DNA from 2 places in the Arthrobacter sp. 10N43 genome. Region 2 is predicted to be linked to the other one. Evidence: riboswitches for the same ligand, from Rfam matches in the RefSeq annotation. Region 2 holds a riboswitch; the other holds the start of a gene.

Region 1 (8,568 bases), on a different contig from region 2:
AAGGTCGCGGTCCGAGAGGCGGCGGATGTAGCGCAGCAGCTGGGTTTCGGAGCGGTGGGTGTTGAACACCGGGTGCTGCAGGTAGTCGGAGGTCCGTTCGACGGCGGTGTCCAGGCCGAAGGAGGAGTCTGCTGCGTCAACGACGCTGGCCCCGAAGGCGGCGACGACGTCGGCGACGATGGCCGCCGTCGTGGCCTCATCGGCGGAGATGCCGACGGTGTCGGCGTCGATGGCGCGCAGGTTGACGCCCTTGGCGTCGGCGGCCGCGATGATCTCTGCTGCCCGGCCCGGCACGGAGACGGTGATGGTGTCGAAGAAGGAGGTGTGCAGCACGTCGAAGCCGGCGGTCTTCAGGGAGGCTGCGATGGTCCTGGCGTGGCCGTGGACGGTCTGGGCGATTGCCTTCAGCCCGTCGGGGCCGTGGTAGACGGCGTAGAAGGATGCCACGATGGCCAGCAGCGCCTGGGCGGTGCAGATGTTCGAGGTGGCCTTCTCCCGGCGGATGTGCTGCTCGCGGGTTTGCAGGGCCAGGCGGTAGGCGGGGACGCCCGCGTTGTCCTTGGAGACGCCGACGAGGCGGCCGGGCATGGAGCGTTCGAGCCCCTTCTGGACCGCCATGTAGGCCGCGTGCGGGCCGCCGAAGAACAGCGGCACGCCGAAGCGCTGGGCGGAGCCGACGGCGATGTCGGCGCCCTGTTCGCCCGGGGACGTGATGAGGGTCAGGGAGAGGAGGTCGGCCGCGACGGTGACGAGGGCGCCGCGTTCCTTGGCTTCGGCGATCACGGCGGTGTGGTCGAACACGCGGCCGGAGACGCCGGGCTGCTGCAGGACGACGCCGTTGATGACGCCCTCGGGCAGGCCCCTGGAGAGGTCGGCAACCTCGACCTCGAAGCCGAGGGCCTCGGCGCGGCCCTTGACGATCGCGATGGTCTGCGGGAGGCAGTCGGCGTCCAAGACGGTCTTGCCGTCGTGGGCGGCCTTGTTCTTGTTCGCGCGGCGCATCATCAGCACGGCCTCGGCGACGGCGGTGGCTTCGTCCAGCAGCGAGGCGTTGGCGATCGGCAGCCCGACGAGGTCCTGGACCATGGTCTGGAAGTTCAGCAGCGCCTCGAGCCGGCCCTGGGAGATTTCCGGCTGGTAGGGCGTGTAGGCGGTGTACCAGGCCGGGGCTTCGAGGATGTTGCGGCGGATTACCGGCGGGGTGAGGGTGTCGTAGTAGCCCTGCCCGATCATCTGCACGGCGGTCTTGTTTTTCGCGGCCAGCTTGCGCAGTTCGGCGAGGACTTCCACTTCGCTGAGGGCTGCGTCGAGCGCGAGGTCGGAGTCCTGGCGGATGTCCTTCGGAACGGCGGTGTCCACCAGGGCGTCGACGGTGTCGTAGCCGACAGCCTTCAGCATGGCGTCGACGTCGGCCTGGCGGCGGGCGCCGATGTGCCGGTCAACGAAGGACGTGGAGGCTGGGGTAACAGTCACAAGGAACTCCATAACTCAGGCGGCGCAGGGTACGCCACATTGATTCGGGTTCCTCCCCGCTCTGTATTGGACCTGAGAGTTTCCGCGCAGCCCACATGAGGGGCTCCGCTTGCACCGTCGGTGAGCACAGCGCGCTAGGGACGCACCTGCTACTTTCCAGAGATGCCTTGCCGCGGCGGTACATGGGCCTGAGAGATTCCTGGGGAGGATTTGCTCCTACGGCGCCTGCTTGTACCTACTTGCAGGACTCTCCCGCCGCAGATCAAAGGCGTATTCAATTTGGGGTGACAACAGTCACAGCACTCATTGTCCTATGCCGGGCGCGCGTCCGCAAACTCCCTCCCGGCGGCGGCCCCAAGTTACAGGTCCGGCCACGCGAGTTCGCCGCAGGCGTGCGGGGACGCCGCTTCGTTCCGGCGTAGTCGCAGGCTTCCGGCGTATTCGACGGGCGGGTCTCGGCGGCCGTCAGCGGCGCAGCTTCTCGACGGCGGCCAGGAGGCTCTCGACGTCGTCACTGACTTCCGGCGGCTGCCCGCCCGGCCCCCGGCCCAGCATGGCGTTGAAGTACAGCCCGTCCCCCATGTACAGGACGGCTTTCGCCATGGCGGGCCCGACGTCGGCAGCCAGCAGTTCCAGCCAGTTCGCCTGGGCGGCGGCGAAGCGGCGGAGGGTCTCCTGGTGCGCCACCTCGGCGAGCCTCGTGGCCGCGACGAACACCCGGTCCATGGGGGTGTCCGCCCACACCGAGGACTTGATGAAGTACACCGCCGCACCCTCGGGGGCCTCAGCCATGGCGGCGACATCGGCAGCGAGGTGCCCGTCCAGTCGCTCGAGCAGGACCGCGATCATCGCCTCCTTGGTCGGGAAGTGGTAGAGCAGGCCCCCCTTGGAGACTCCGGCCCGGCGCGCGACGGCGTCCAGCGTCGCGGCGCGTTCACCGACTTCGATGAGCAGGGATTCGAAGGCGTGGAGAACGGCCTCGCGGGCGACGGGTTTCCTGGGCATGCCTCCCATCATGCCTGTCCGGCCGAGCATTTCTTAACTGTACCGTCCAGACGGTATAGTTACGTTCCATGAGCATTCCGTCGATCACCGCCACCACCACCAGCACCGCGTCGGCCACCGGCCCCCGGGCCTCGTGGCGCGACTGGGTGGCGCTGGCCCTGCTGATGTTCCCTGTCCTGCTTGTGGCCGTGGACAACACCGCCCTGACGTTCGCCCTGCCCGCCATCGCCCGCAGCCTGGACGCCTCCGGCGTCGAACTGCTGTGGATCATCGACGCCTACCCCCTGGTTCTGGCCGGACTCCTGGTTGCGATGGGCAGCCTGGGTGACAGGATCGGACGGCGCAGGCTGCTCTTCGTGGGCAGCGCAGGCTTTGCCGCGGTCTCGGCGTTGACGGCGTTCGCGCCGAGCGCCGAATGGCTGATCGCAGGCCGCGCCGGGCTCGGCCTCTTCGGCGCCATGCTCATGCCGTCAACGCTTTCCCTGATCCGCAACATTTTCCCGGAGCCCAACCGGCGCAGGCTGGCAGTGGCAATCTGGGCCGCAGGCTTCTCCGGCGGCGCCGCCCTCGGCCCGATTGCCGGCGGCTGGCTGGTGGAGCACTTCTGGTGGGGCGCCGTCCTGCTGGTCGCAGTGCCGATCATCCTGCCCCTGCTGCTGCTCGGTCCGGCACTGATCCCGGAATCCCGCGACCCTAAGCCCGGACGCGTGGACGTGCCCAGCATCATCCTGTCCCTGCTGGTCATGGTGCCCGTTGTCTACGGGATCAAGACCCTCGCCACCCACGGGCCCTCACTGGAGGCCTTCGCGAGCATCGGAGCAGGGCTGCTCATGGGCTACGTGTTCATCCGGCGCCAGCGCGCCCTGGCCAGAGGCCACAAGGCGGACCACAGCACGGCGCCCATGCTCGATGTCAGCCTCTTTGGCAACCGGGTCTTCAGCACCGCCATCACCGCCAACGTCCTGGCGCTGTTCTCCTTCAACGGCTTCATTCTCTTCCTGGCCCAGCACCTGCAGCTGCTGGAGGGGCAGTCCCCCTCCGCCTCCGGGGTCGCCATGGTCCCGGCCCTCATCGCCACAGTCGTTGCCGGGCTGCTGGTGGTCCCGCTGGTGCGCAAGGTCCGGCCCGGCTTTGTGGTGGCCGCCGGCCTGCTCCTGAGCGCGGCGGGCTATTTCCTGGTGGCATTCGGCGACCACAGCCACGGCCCGTCACTGCTGCTGGCCGCGCTGCTGATCCTCTGCCTGGGCGTGGGTGCCGCGGAGACGATCTCCAATGACCTGATCCTGGGCGCTGCGCCTGCGGACAAGTCGGGGGCCGCCGCCGCCATCTCCGAGACCGGCTATGAAGTGGGATCCCTGCTGGGCACGGCGATCCTAGGCTCGATCCTCACGGCTTCCTACCAGGGCAACCTCCGGCTCCCCGCAGGCGTGTCCGAGCTCGCCCCGGCCTCTGCCACGAGCCAGGCCGGCGAGACCCTCGCCGGCGCCGTGGAGCTCGCGGGGATGCTTCCGGCGCCGCTGGCGGAGGCGGTGACGGCGGCCGCGCGCACCGCCTTCGACTCGGGCGTACACGTCACGGCCTCCATCGCCCTGGTCCTGATGTCCGGGGCGTGCGTCCTCGCGGCGGTCCTCCTGCGGAAGGTGCCGAAGGCAAGCTAGCAGCACCGGTTCCATCGCCGTCGGGCTCGAGATCGACGGCGCCGAGCGAGACCGACATGCGTTCCCCATCCAGGACCATTGCGTAGCTTAAAAACTCCAGCGTCCGCCGCCGGGAAAATACCCGACGCCGGACGCTGGAGTTTCGTGAGTGCGGCCTGGTGCTAGCTGGACCTACTTGCTGTCCGGAGTGGTCACGCTGGCGGTGGCCTTCATGGTCTCGGCACTGACCATCCAGGCATACTGCTCAAACTTGGCGATGAACTCGTGCAGCAGATCGGCGGTGGTGGGGTCTTCATCGTCCACTTCGTCATGGACTTTGCGCATGGTGCCGACGGCTGCCTCCAGCGCTGCGACAATGCGTTCGATCGCGTCCTTCGTGCTGATCAGGCCCGCCGGAAACTCGGCCAGCGCGGTGGACTTGGAAACCGTGGAGCTTCGGCCGTCAGGGAGGGCGTGGAGGGCGCGCATGCGCTCGGCGAGGTCGTCCGCGAACCCGCGGGCGGCGTCGACGATCTCGTCCAGCTGGAGGTGAAGGTCCCGGAAGTTGGTCCCGACGATGTTCCAGTGCGCCTGCTTGCCCTGAACGTGGAGTTCGATCAGGTCCACCAGGACTGCCTGCAGGTTGGTCGTCAGTGTAGGTGTTGCTTTCATGCGTCCTCCTCGATAGAACCGGTGCGGTGGAGGCCGCGCGCGCCGCGTGCTGGCGGCCCGGCCCATGCTTTCGACGCTACCGCAGGGCGGCGTCGGGCCGCGACGGTTCGGGGAGGAATTTCTCGATCAGCTTACTAAGCCGGCTTACTAACTGCTTCGGGGGCGGCTAGACGGCTTCGTTGAGGACCGGACCGCGGGGGAACACGGCACGGGTGATGCCGCCGGAGGTGGCCTCGGAGAGCTGGGTGAGGTAGTCGTTGCGGCGCCGCGGCGTAATCCTGGACTGGGGTTCGAACGGCTGCGCGGGGTCATCGGCGTAGTGCGCGGTCAGTCCGTCGCGCATCAGCCGGATGGCCTCCGAACGCTGCTGGGACACCGCAGCATGGGTGGATCCGAGTTCGGCGGCCAGGTCCTTGACCGTCCGGTCGCCGAAGTAGATCTCCTCCACGACGTAGCGCATCCGTTCCGGCAGGGATTTCACGGCGGCCCGCAGGTACTGGAGCCGTTCATCCGCGAGCACGGAGTGTTCCGGGGTGAGGGTTTCGGCGGCCAGGGTATCCACCACGGCCTCATCGAGGGGTGTCAGTGTGCGTGAGGCATCCGCGAGCGCGGCCTCCACAACACTCTGCTGGACGCCGAGGGCGGAGGCGATCTCGTCCACTGTGGGCGTGCGGCCAAGGGCGGATGCCAGGGTTTCCTGGACGGACATGGTTTCCTTGATCCGCCGGCGGGCGGAGCGGGTGGCCCAGTCGCTGGCCCGCATCTCGTCCGCGAACGCGCCAAGGATGCGCCGGCGGGCGAACGCGCCAAAGGGAACCCCGAGGTCGGGATCGAACGAATCGGCCGACGTGATCAGGGCAATTGCACCGGCCGAGGCCAAATCATCGCGAGAAAGGTGTGACGCCTTCGAGCACAAATCTGAGACGAGATACCCCACCAGCGGAAGGTGCTGCGTGACCATCTCGTTGCGTTCCACGCGATTCAATACTGTGTCCCCCCATGAGACCGGATCCGAAGGGCTGTAGCCCTTAAAACGCCGAGAACCGCACCCAAACCGACCGGTGCTCCCCCCATTGGAGTCAGCGTTCGCAAGTAGGGCGCAGCACCCATGGAGGAAACCTATCACCTGATCCCGGATCTGCGTGTACCCTCAGGGAAAAGCTTGGCAAAAAGTGCGGTACCCGCCCCGAAGCTGCGATTCAGGGGGCGGAAAGAGAATGGGGCCCATGAGCGCAAGTGATCTCTCCGCGGCACTGTGGCAGGAGCGCCGGCAGCTGGAACTGCTCCTTTTCAGGCTGGAAACGCTACGGCTGCACGTCGGGGCCGGGAACGTGGAATGGCTGCGCCTCATGGCTTCCGAAATCGAAGCCGTGCTGGACCGTTTACGCTTTGAAGGCCTGGCCCGGAGTGTCGAATCTGCCGTCGTCGCGGCCCAATGGGGTATGCCGGCACAGGCCACGCTGGTTGAACTGATTGCGGCCGCACCCGCCGGCCCCTGGGCCGAGATCCTGGGCGAGCATCTGGACGCCCTGCACGCACTTCTTGACCGGCTCGGCGCGGCCGCCCGCGTGAACGAAGAGGCACTGCGGGTCCTCCCCTTGCCCGGACGTCCCGGCCCGGCGGGCACCGCCGGACTGCTGGATCAGCTGGCCACTGGCGGAAACCTGGAGCGGGCCCTGGCCGTGGTCCGGCGCGCACCCCAGCCCGCCCTGGCCCAGTATCTGGGCGGGGAAAAGGACTGATCCGGGACCTGGCTTCAGCCCTTGGCGGGAGGTGCGGGCGGCAGGAGCCCGCGCAGCGCGTCCTCGGCCTCCGGGCCGGCTTCCGCCGCGGCGAGGTTCGCGGCCGCGATGGCTTCGATGACTTCCCGGCGCTGGATGGGCACGCCCCGGGGTGCCTCGATGCCTATCCGAACACCGTCGCCGCGGCCTTCCAGGACCGTGATGACGATGCCGTCGCCGATCATGATCTGTTCGCCCGGCTTGCGTGTTAGTACCAGCATCTTCTCAATCTACCCTTCACCGCGGGGAGCTTCGGACGATTCCCGCCGGTTCTGCCATGTCGGATCGGGACCGGCGGGACGGGCGTCGATCCAGCCCACGGGCAGTCCCATGCCGTTGACGCTTTCAGGCGACCCCGTCTCCGCGGCGCCGACCACCGCCACCGCGGCAACGTTGAGCTGGGCGGAGAGCACGCCGACCCAGCGCTTCGTGTCCTCATGCTTGCGCCCGGCATCGACCACCACCCAGACCTGGTCGGCGGAGAGCGCGGCCACGGACTGCACCCGGGCCAGGGCGTTGCGGGCTTTGCCGAGTCCGAATGCCACCAGGACGGTGCGCTCGGTCAGCACCGCGTGGGCGCGGGCGGCCGTGGCGCTTTGCCGCCCGTCAACGTGCAGGTGGCCATAGGCGGAAAGCTCGCCGGCGGTCCGGACATCGGCACCGCCCGCCGCCATGGACATGGCCAGGGCGGCATCCATGGCGTCCTCCCCCAGCCCGACCAGAACCACCAGATCGCCGACGCCGTTCAGCGGTGCGGGGGCAACCCCGGCATCCCCCGGCGCCCGGCCCGGCGCGGCGGCGGGAGTTGAAACTGGAGTTGAGGCGGCGGGACTTTGGGCAGCACGGTCGGCCTGCCCGGCGTAGCTTTCGGCGGGAACTCCGACGGCGGAAGCCGGGTCGGCGGCGGGAACTGCTTCCGCCGGGGTCCGGAGCCCGGCGCCGAGCTGCTCCAGGATCTCCGCAAAGTCCCGCGACTCGGTGGAAACACCGGCAGCGGAGGGCCGGTGCAGGCTCAGCTCGGCGGCGTCCGCCTCTTCCAGCAGTGCGGCTATGGCGGCGCCCTGAAGGTGATGGGACGGTCCGACGGCGGTCCTGGCCGCAGCGGGCGCGGCCGTCGGTGAGGTCCGGGCCGGCGGTCCGTTCTGGGCTGCGGGCGCCGGTGCGGGCGCCGCCGGTGCGGCGGCAGCGTCGGCGTCGCCCTCTCCGGCGTCGCCCCGTCCGGTGTGGCCCTCTCCGGCGGGTCTGCCGGCGGACGCCGTTTCGGTCCCGGCCAGGATGTCGGCGTCGGGCACTACCTCGCCGGTGACCACCTCGTGCTTGGACATGATCTCGATCATTGCCTCGTAGCGGTCCTGGGCGAAGAGGCCGGCGATGCCGGGGCTGATGACGCGTTCGGCGGACACGATCCGGGCCGCGGGCCCGTACTGCTGCTCCGCCTTGCGGCGGATTTCCTCGAGCGAGGCTCCCTTAAGCCGATAGCGGTTCGGCATGGCGCACCACTCCTACTGTTTCGATCCGGACGTTGGCGGAGGTCACCTCGCGGTAGGACAACACGGGCACGGACCCCTGCTGGGCGCCCACGAGCCGGTGGATGGCCGGCCGGAGCGCCGGGGCGCACACGAGCACGGCCTGGCGGTTGGCGGCGGCCGCGGCGTCGACGGCGGAGCGCACCGAGCGCAGCACGGCGTCGAGCCTTTCCTGCCCCATGACGATCTGGCTGCCGCCTTCCGCCGGCCGCATGTCCTCGAGCATGTGTTGTTCCAGGACGGGGTCGATCATGATGACGTTGAGAACGGGGCCGTCCATGAACTTGGCCGTGAGGGCGGGGCCGAGGGCCTGCCGGGCGGCTTCCACGAGCGATTCCGGATCCGTGGAAATCTTGGCGCGCAGCGTGAGGGCCTCGTAGATCCGGGCGAGGTCGTTGATGGGGACCTGCTCGTCCAGGAGGCCCTGGAGGACGCGCTGCAGCTCGGCGAGGGAAAGCAGGGCCGGGGTCAGCT
Region 2 (8,568 bases):
GTCTTGTGGAGGTCCAGGTCTCGGTCGCCGAATCCGACATGGAACTGCACGGGAAGCTTCATCGACACGGCCGCATGGATCCCGTGGGCAATGAGGGTCACGTCGGTGAGCCTCGCCTTGGTGCCAGCGCGCGGGTTCTGCTGCCAGCGGCGGGCTGCCTCAGTGACCGCCGCCGGTGTGCGCCGGCTGAGGTCCTGGTCGAATCCTGCGCGGTAGGCGAGAACGGTTTTGACGCCCACGGCGCTGCGGGTGAGGTCGTGGAGCCGCTGGCCGAACTCGTCGACATAGTCTGCCGGGTTGGCAATCTCCCGGATCAGCGACTCGGCGAGCAGTTCCAGCCGAACGATCTCGTGGGTTCGCCCGCCGGAGACCTCAGCCATGCCGGCCATGCCGAGATAGTCAGCGGCGTCCAGTCCTGTGTCGATCAGCCAGTCGCTTACCCCGGCAGCGCGGGTCATGCGCCGGCTGACCTCGAGTTCTCCAAGCTCGGCGCGACGGCTCCAGTATTCCGCCGGTGAGGCGTGCCGGGGCAGATCAAGAATGCCGCTGCACCAGCGCCGGATGGCGAGCCCGATTTGTGTGTTGTAGGCGTCTCCGGGGTTGGCCAGCGGTTCGGTGTTCCCTTCGTTCAGCGAGTTCTGAAAGCGTGCCTCATCACCGTCGGCGTGAAACGCGCCATGCACGTGGTGATCGACAAGGCTGACGTGTTCGACGAAGTCCGGGAAGTCACCGCCCGCCATCAGATCGACCAGGCAAGTCGAAAGCGTTCGGCGAGCTCGTCCGGAGTGAGTTCGGCTGCGATGCGCTGTTCGTAGCGCCGGACGGCCACCGTGGCGTCGATGACGGCGTCTCCGAGAAGCCTGCGGGCAAGGCCTGAGTTGTCTAGGGTGTCGATGATGGCGGCGGGGGAGTCTGAGAGCTTTCGGACGTTTGCCTGCTGCCGTTCCTCGTCCGAAAGCCGCCCGGGGTCACCGGGGATCTCCTCCGGAAGCCGGCGTCCGCCGCGGATACCGTCAAGGGCGAGGGCAAGGATGGCCGCCGAGGCCAAATAGACGTTCGACGACGGGTCGACGATTTTCACCTCGACGTTGGCTCCGTGCGGATTGCCCTGGCCCTCGCGCAGGAAGCGCACCGAGGCTTCCCGGTTTTCCAGGCCCCAGCACAAGTAGGCACCCGACCACGTGCCGGGCGCCAACCGGCTTCCGGACAAAACTGACCCCGTGAGGAAGCCCTGGACATCCGGGAGCCCTGCGATGATTCCGCCAATGGCAGCGCCTCCCTCGGCGGAGATGCCGCGCGGTCCGCTGCCGCCGGAGAACAGCGGCACTCCGTTCTTTCGAAGCGAAAAGTGCTGGTGGGCGCCGTTCCCAACGCTGCCGGGAAAGGGCGACGGCGAGAACGAGGCCATCATGCCGTGGGCCCTGGCGACGATGCCCACGATAATCCTGGCAAGGACCACCGTGTCCGCGGCCTGGACCGGCGGGGCCGGGGGAAGGGAAAACTCGAACTGGTTCCTGCCGTACTCGGCGTGAAGCTGCTCCAGGGGAAGCCCGGCCTGGTTCAGCGCTGACAGCAGGTCATCGAGGAATTCCGATCGGTCCAGAAGGCCCATTGCCCCGTACGGAACCCAGGGCGCGGTTTCCAGCGCTGAACCATCCGGGGCGACGAGAAAGAATTCAAGTTCGTGGCCCACGAGCGCCTGGTACCCGGCCTCGACCAGGCTGCCCTCGATGTCGGCCAGGCAACCGCGGGCACAGGCCGGAGAGGCGGCTCCATCCTGTTCGAAAAGGCGGGCCGGTGCCCATGCGCGGCCGCCGGGCAGGACACGAAGTCCCGCGATGTCGATCTTCAGGCGCATATCGCCGACGGTGGTGATGCTGTCCGTGAACGCTATCCCGCCGTCGATGGTGAAGACGTGCCAGACGGGGGCGGCGCCCATCCCGGATTCGTGGAAGATCTTGAGCCGCGCCAGCGGAACGCTCTTGGCCAGGGTGATGCCCGAAGCATTCACCACCGTGCCGATCACGGTGCGGACGCCGGCCGCTTCGAGCTCGCGGTGGGCTTTCGCAACGGCGGATTCGTCGGCTGATGCGATGGGGGTCATGCGCCTATCATGCGGCCGCTCCTCATCCAATGAAAGGCTCACCCAATGAAAGACGCCCCCTCTGCACTGGGATCGCACCCGGGCACGGGTTTCCGGCCAACAGCCCGAGGCCCATGCGGCGCCCGGGAAACCCGACGGCGGCACGTCCCGCCGTCGTCCGCCTCGGCGTCCTAGATATCCGCAAGCGTCAGCGCCGGCGGCGAATTTCCGTCGATGTCCAGGACGCCGAACTCCTTCGCCACCGCAGCGGCGATGAGCACCTGGCCGGTCCGCGTCATCAGGTCCGGATCATGGAACAGCGCATTGATCACCCGGCCGATGAACTCAGGGCTTTCGCTGGTCGAGAGATCGAATGCACCGCTTTCCGCCGCGGCCAGGACCGCCTCGGTGCGGACCAGTCCGGGGTAGAGCGAGATGACCGGAATGTCGAACGGTCTGAGCTCGACGGCCATGTCGGAGGTCATCTTGTCCGTCGTCGCTTTGGCGATGCCGTAGATCGTGTTGCCGAGGTGGCGCTGCGCGGCCCAGAAGCTGATGTTGACGATCAGGCCGCGGTGCCGCCGCATCATCATGCGCGCCGCGTGCGCCGAACACACAAATGCGGCGCGGACGCCGGCGTCCATCATGCCGGTCCAGCGATGCGGCGCCTGCTCCCAGAACGGTGCCGGCCACGTGAACGCGCCGCCTTCGACCATCTTCTCGTACCCGCCCCAGGCGCAATTGACCAGCAGGTCGAGGCGGCCGCCCTCGGTCCGGATCGTGTCGAACACGTGCGCGGTCTCGTCATCGTTGAGATGGTCGCAGCGCAGGCGCACGATCTCCCGCGGGAGGTCCGCCTGCTCGATCGACCGGCCCGTGCCATAAACCCGGAACCCCGCGGCCTGAAGGGCAAGCGCGATGCCCCGGCCGACACCGCGGCTCGCGCCGGTCACCAGCGCAACGCCACCCGTTGGCGCGTCACTGCGTTCGCGTTCGCTGGTCATGCCAAGCGGCCCCCGCTTACATTTCGTCCCGTGATCCCCATGATAGGCCGGGCCCGGCGCCTGGTGCCCGCGACTTTCTCGGGCCCAGCACCCGGAGGCGGCCCTATCTAAAAACGCACCCTTCGGGTTTACTGGGCCGCAAGGCTGACACGCGAAACATGGAGGGGGAACCATGCAGTCCAAAGGAACATGGCAAATCGCAGCGGGCTCGATATTGCTGGTGGCCACGTTGTTCACGCTACCGATGCCACTGGTTGACGTGCTCTCGGGCAGCGCCGGACAGGGTGCGGCGGCAGTGTTCGTGCTGGGACTCGCGCTTCTAGCCGCTGGCCTCGGTTTGGTCGCCGTGGGTCTGTACAAGCGATCGCGGAACCTAAAGACGGCGCGCAGTTACGACACCAGGGAGCCCGCATCCTCCGACGAGGACCGGCCGACCAATCCTCATTCGATGCCCCATAGCTATGGCGCCCTTCCGCCTCCGGGGTAGACACTCCCAGCTCAAGAAACCAGAACCTCAAGAACCCAGAACCACAAAAAATAAGACGACGACGGCGGGTTGTCCCGCCGTCGTCGTTCGTGCTGCCCTGAAACCAGCACTGCCGCGGTGCCCTGAGAACGCGGCCTGAGGCCTTGAGGCAGCGCTTCGGCGCCTTAAATCCGGCTATACCCGGTGGCTGCCGCGACGACCGCATCACCCTCAACCCCTTGACGATGTGACCTGCGTCGCGTAAATTGTTCAACAATTCGGATTGTTCAACAATCCAACAATTGATCCATTTATTGAACGCAGTCCCGACTTCCGCAGCCCATCACGGTAGCCGCACACGCACCCGAATGTCCCGACCCGCATCGCCGCAGGCCCGGACCGACAAGGCGCACCAACACCAGCCGCCCGCACTTGGCTGACATCCACACTCTTCATGGAGGTACACATGGCCGCTTCATCCGTAACGGCCCCCGCTGACCCGAAGCCCTTTGTAGGGCGCAAGGGCATGTACAAGGCATTCGCGGCCAGCCTGACCGGAACCGCACTGGAGTTCTATGACTTCGCTGTCTACTCCGCCGCGGCCGCGATCGTTTTCCCGCTGATCTTCTTCCCGGCCTCGGACCCTGTCACGGGCACCCTGTTGGCCTTCTCCACCTACGCCGTGGGCTACATTTCCCGGCCCGTCGGCGGCATCATCTTCGGCCGGCTCGGCGACGAGATCGGCCGCAAGAAGATCCTGGTCATCACGCTCATGCTGATCGGCGCCGCCACGTTCCTCATCGGCCTGCTGCCCACGTACGGCAACATCGGCATCATGGCCCCCGCCATCCTGGTCTTCCTTCGCTTCGCGCAGGGTGTTGGCGTCGGCGGCGAGTGGGGCGGGGCAGTGCTGCTCTCCAGTGAATTCGGTGACCCGAACCGTCGCGGCTTCTGGGCATCCGCCGCGCAGATCGGCCCGCCCGCCGGTAACCTGATGGCCAACGGCGTGCTTGCCGTCCTGACCATGGCCCTGTCCGAAGAGGATTTCCTGAACTTCGGCTGGCGAATTGCCTTCCTGATCTCGGCCCTGTTGGTGGCCTTCGGGCTCTGGATCCGGCTCAAGCTTGAAGACACCCCCATCTTCAAGGCCATGGAAGCCAAAGGAGACAAGCCCAAGTCCCCCATCCGCGAAGTCCTGGCAACCCAGCGCCGCCCCCTCATCGCAGCCATGCTCAGCCGCATCGGCCCGGACGTCCTCTACGCTTTGTGCACCGTCTTCATGCTCACCTACGGCATTCAGAAACTTGGCTTCGACCGCGGCCAAGTGCTGGTGGCCGTCCTGATCGGTTCGGCACTCCAGATTTTCACCATGCCGCTCGCCGGGGCCATCTCCGACCACATCAACCGCCGGCTGGTCTACGCAATCGCCGCAGTGGCCGCCGCCGTCTGGGGGTACCTGTTCTTCATCGTCCTCGAAGGTCGATCCCCGGTCATGCTGATCGTGGGAACGGTGCTGGGCCTGCTCTGCCACTCGTTTATGTACGGACCCCAGGCCGCGTTCGTTGTTGAACAGTTCTCGCCGCGGCTCCGCTCCACCGGCAGTTCGCTGGCCTACACCTTCGCCGGAATCGTCGGTGGCGCAATCGCACCGTTCATGTTCACCCTCCTGCTGAGCACCTTCAACAGCTGGGTCCCGGTTGCCATCTACCTCAGCGTTGCCTGCCTCCTGACCCTGGTGGGCCTGGCCCTGGGCCGGGACTCCGACGTTGCCGAGGACCAGGAGTACCTGCAGCCTTCAACTGAGCTGGTGGAAAATGAGCCGGCTGTAAATGAGCTGGTGGAGGCCCGATGAACCAGGCCAACGCACACCTGGCACCCTCCGATGCGCGCCTGAAGTTCCGCAGCGGCCTGGTCACCCCCACCTCCGGGTGGAGCGACGGCTACACCCAGGCAAACCTGATAGCGGTGACGGCGGACTACGCCGACGAATTCATCGAATTCTGCCGGCTCAACCCCAAAGCCTGCCCCGTCATCGACGTAATCCCGGCGGGACAGTACCAGAGCGCCCTCGCCGCGGGGTCGGACATCCGCACTGACATCCCGGCCTACCGGGTGTGGGTGGACGGCGAACTTGCCGGCGAAGTCACGGACGTCGCATCGGTCTGGCGTGATGACATGGTAGGCGTCCTCATCGGCTGCAGTTTCACCTTCGAAGCCGCGCTTGCCAGCGCGGGCGTCCCGCTCCGGCACACCGAAACCGGCCGCAACGTCCCCATGTACCGCACGAACATCGAGTGCACCCCTGCCGGCCGAATCCACGGGCCGATGGTGGTCTCCATGCGCCCGATGCCGCCCGAACTGGTCCAAACGGCCATCAGGGTGACGTCGGAAGTACCTAAGGTTCACGGCAGCCCGGTTCACGTCGGGACGCCCGGGGACCTCGGCATTGCCGACATCAACCTCCCCGACTTCGGCGACGCGGTGGAGATCCGGCCGGGAGAAGTGCCGGTTTTCTGGGCCTGCGGCGTGACGCCGCAGAGCGCAGTGATGGCATCAAGGCCCGCCTTCGCCATCAGCCACGCCCCCGGACACATGTTCATCACTGATGTTCCCGAAAGCACCTACCGGGAACGGACAGGAGCGTCATCGTGAAGAAGAGATTTCCCGTAGCCGAGAAACGGGCACGCAGGATCGTCAAACTCTCAGCGCCGCGGCGGCAAGCCACGGGCACCCACTGCGAACTGACCGGAGTCTGGCAGAGCCCGGCCGGAGCGAGCATCTCGATGCACGAGGGCCAGCTGGACTTCCCGCCGTCGTCCGCTTCCGGCGACTCCGGTGCCGTGCCATACCTCCAAGGCTCGGCATTCGGCCTCCACGAACCTCCCCGGCCGGCGGACTAGTTGGCCTAGCCTCGCGGACGCGGACCGGCTTGCGGTTGTTATCGTCAAACAACGCGTCATACGGACCCACCTCTTGCAACCGGCCCCCGCAACAAGTAACGTGTGAGCCGTGTCACCCACCAGTGGCACAGCTTATGATCTGCGGCGGGAGAGTCCTGCCGGTACGTTCAGCAGGCGCCGTAGGAGCAAATCCTCCCCAGGAATCTCTCAGGCCCACGTACCGCCGCGGCAAGGCAACTCTGGAAAGCAGTCCGGGAAACCGGGCTCACCGACGGTGCAAGTGGCGCCTGCTAACAGCAGGCAACGCGGAAACTCTCAGGTCCAATACAGAGCGGGGAGGAACCCGAATCATCGTGGCACTATGTGCCACCTGAATTATGGAGTTCCTCATGACGATTCAGTCGTCCCCGTCCACGTTCGCAGACCGCCATATCGGTGCGCGCCGCCAAACAGACATCGACACCATGCTCAAGGCCGTCGGCTACGACAGCGTAGACGGCCTCGTAGACAATGCACTCCCCGCTTCCATTCGCCAGGAAAAGCCGCTCAGCCTGGACAGCGCCCTCAGCGAAGTTGAGGTGCTGGCCGAACTGCGCAAGCTGGCTTCCAAGAACAAGACCGCCGTGCAGATGATCGGCCAGGGCTATTACGACACCGTCACGCCGCCGGTCATCCGCCGCAACATCCTCGAGGCCCCCGCCTGGTACACGGCCTACACGCCCTACCAGCCGGAGATCTCCCAGGGCCGGCTCGAGGCACTGCTGAACTTCCAGACCATGGTCCAGGACCTCACCGCGCTGCCGGTCGCCAATGCGTCCCTCCTCGACGAGGCCACCGCCGTCGCCGAAGCCGTGCTCCTGATGCGCAGGGCAAATAAGTCCGCAGGACAGAACGCAGGTGCCCGCGACGGCAAGACCGTCCTCGACGCCGACTGCCTCCCGCAGACCATCGCCATTGTGCGGGGCCGCGCCGACGCATTGGGCTTCGAGGTCGAGGTCGCCGACCTCTCCCAGGGACTGCCCGCCGGCGACATCAACGGCGTCGTCCTGCAGCAGCCGGGCGTTTCCGGCCGGGTGTGGGACCAGTCCGCCGTGATCGCAGAGGCCAAAGGCCGCGGCGCCCTGGTCACCGTGGCAGCGGACCTTCTGGCCCTGACCTTGATCACCCCTCCGGGCGAGCAGGGCGCGGACATCGCCGTCGGCTCCACGCAGCGCCTGGGCGTGCCGCTGTTCTTCGGCGGCCCGCACGCGGCCTACATGGCGGTGCGCGAAGGCATGGAACGCACGCTTCCCGGCCGAATTGTTGGCGTCTCCAAGGACAACGCGGGCGTCCCCGCCTACCGTCTGGCCCTGCAGACCCGTGAGCAGCACATCCGCCGTGAGAAGGCCACCTCCAACATCTGCACCGCCCAGGCGCTGCTGGCCATCGTCTCCTCGATGTACGCCGTCTACCACGGTCCCGAGGGCCTGAAGGCCATCGCCCAGACCGTCCACAACAACGCCCGTGCCCTCGCCGCCACGCTCAAGATCGCTGGCCGGGAACTGGTGGCCGAGGCCTTCTTCGACACTGTCACGGTCCGCGTTCCGGGCAAGGCCCGGAAGGTCATTAACGCTGCCGAGGCCCGCGGCATCAACCTGCGCCTCATCGATGCGGACACAGTTGGCGTGTCAGTCGATGAGACCACGACGGCGGAGGTCCTCTCCGCGGTGGTGGTCGCCTTTGGCGCCGGTCCGGTGGTGGAGGCCAAGGGCTTCGAGCTGCCCGAGGCTGTGCTGCGTTCCTCCGACTACTTGCAGCACCCGGTGTTCAACACCCACCGTTCCGAAACCCAGCTGCTGCGCTACATCCGCAAGCTCTCGGACCGCGACCTCGCCCTGGACCGCACCATGATCCCGCTGGGCTCGTGCACCATGAAGCTGAACGCCACGGCCGAGATGGAAGCCATCTCCTGGCCGGAGTTCGCCTCCATCCACCCGTTCGCCCCGGACTCGCAGACGGCCGGTTGGCGCGAACTGATCGAGGGCCTGGAAGCGGACTTGACCGAGATCACCGGGTACGACCAGGTCTCCATCCAGCCCAACGCCGGGTCCCAGGGCGAACTCGCGGGCCTGCTGG

The links. A riboswitch is a leader RNA that binds a small molecule or an ion and turns the genes downstream of it on or off. The one in region 2 is predicted to bind glycine.
Region 1: another riboswitch for glycine. It lies ahead of gcvP (aminomethyl-transferring glycine dehydrogenase); the one in region 2 lies ahead of gcvP (aminomethyl-transferring glycine dehydrogenase).

Annotation. Positions count from the first base shown of each region.
Region 1 is NZ_JBFTIA010000019.1:59,382-67,949, reverse strand. Features, by position in the region: partial or broken gene gcvP (aminomethyl-transferring glycine dehydrogenase) at 1-1,485, opposite strand, end outside; glycine riboswitch at 1,525-1,638, opposite strand; glycine riboswitch at 1,640-1,738, opposite strand; gene AC1DDO_RS21640 (TetR/AcrR family transcriptional regulator) at 1,939-2,478, opposite strand; gene AC1DDO_RS21635 (MFS transporter) at 2,547-4,136, shown strand; gene AC1DDO_RS21630 (Dps family protein) at 4,308-4,787, opposite strand; gene AC1DDO_RS21625 (sigma-70 family RNA polymerase sigma factor) at 4,954-5,772, opposite strand; gene AC1DDO_RS21620 (flagellar protein FlgN) at 6,014-6,529, shown strand; gene AC1DDO_RS21615 (carbon storage regulator) at 6,544-6,789, opposite strand; gene AC1DDO_RS21610 (hypothetical protein) at 6,799-8,058, opposite strand; gene AC1DDO_RS21605 (flagellar biosynthesis protein FlhA) at 8,036-8,568, opposite strand, start outside.
Region 2 is NZ_JBFTIA010000015.1:845-9,412, reverse strand. Features, by position in the region: gene AC1DDO_RS19805 (amidohydrolase family protein) at 1-740, opposite strand, end outside; gene AC1DDO_RS19800 (type I glutamate--ammonia ligase) at 740-2,104, opposite strand; gene AC1DDO_RS19795 (SDR family NAD(P)-dependent oxidoreductase) at 2,275-3,087, opposite strand; gene AC1DDO_RS19790 (MFS transporter) at 4,020-5,405, shown strand; gene AC1DDO_RS19785 (putative hydro-lyase) at 5,402-6,205, shown strand; gene AC1DDO_RS19780 (hypothetical protein) at 6,202-6,453, shown strand; glycine riboswitch at 6,589-6,686, shown strand; glycine riboswitch at 6,688-6,793, shown strand; partial or broken gene gcvP (aminomethyl-transferring glycine dehydrogenase) at 6,831-8,568, shown strand, end outside.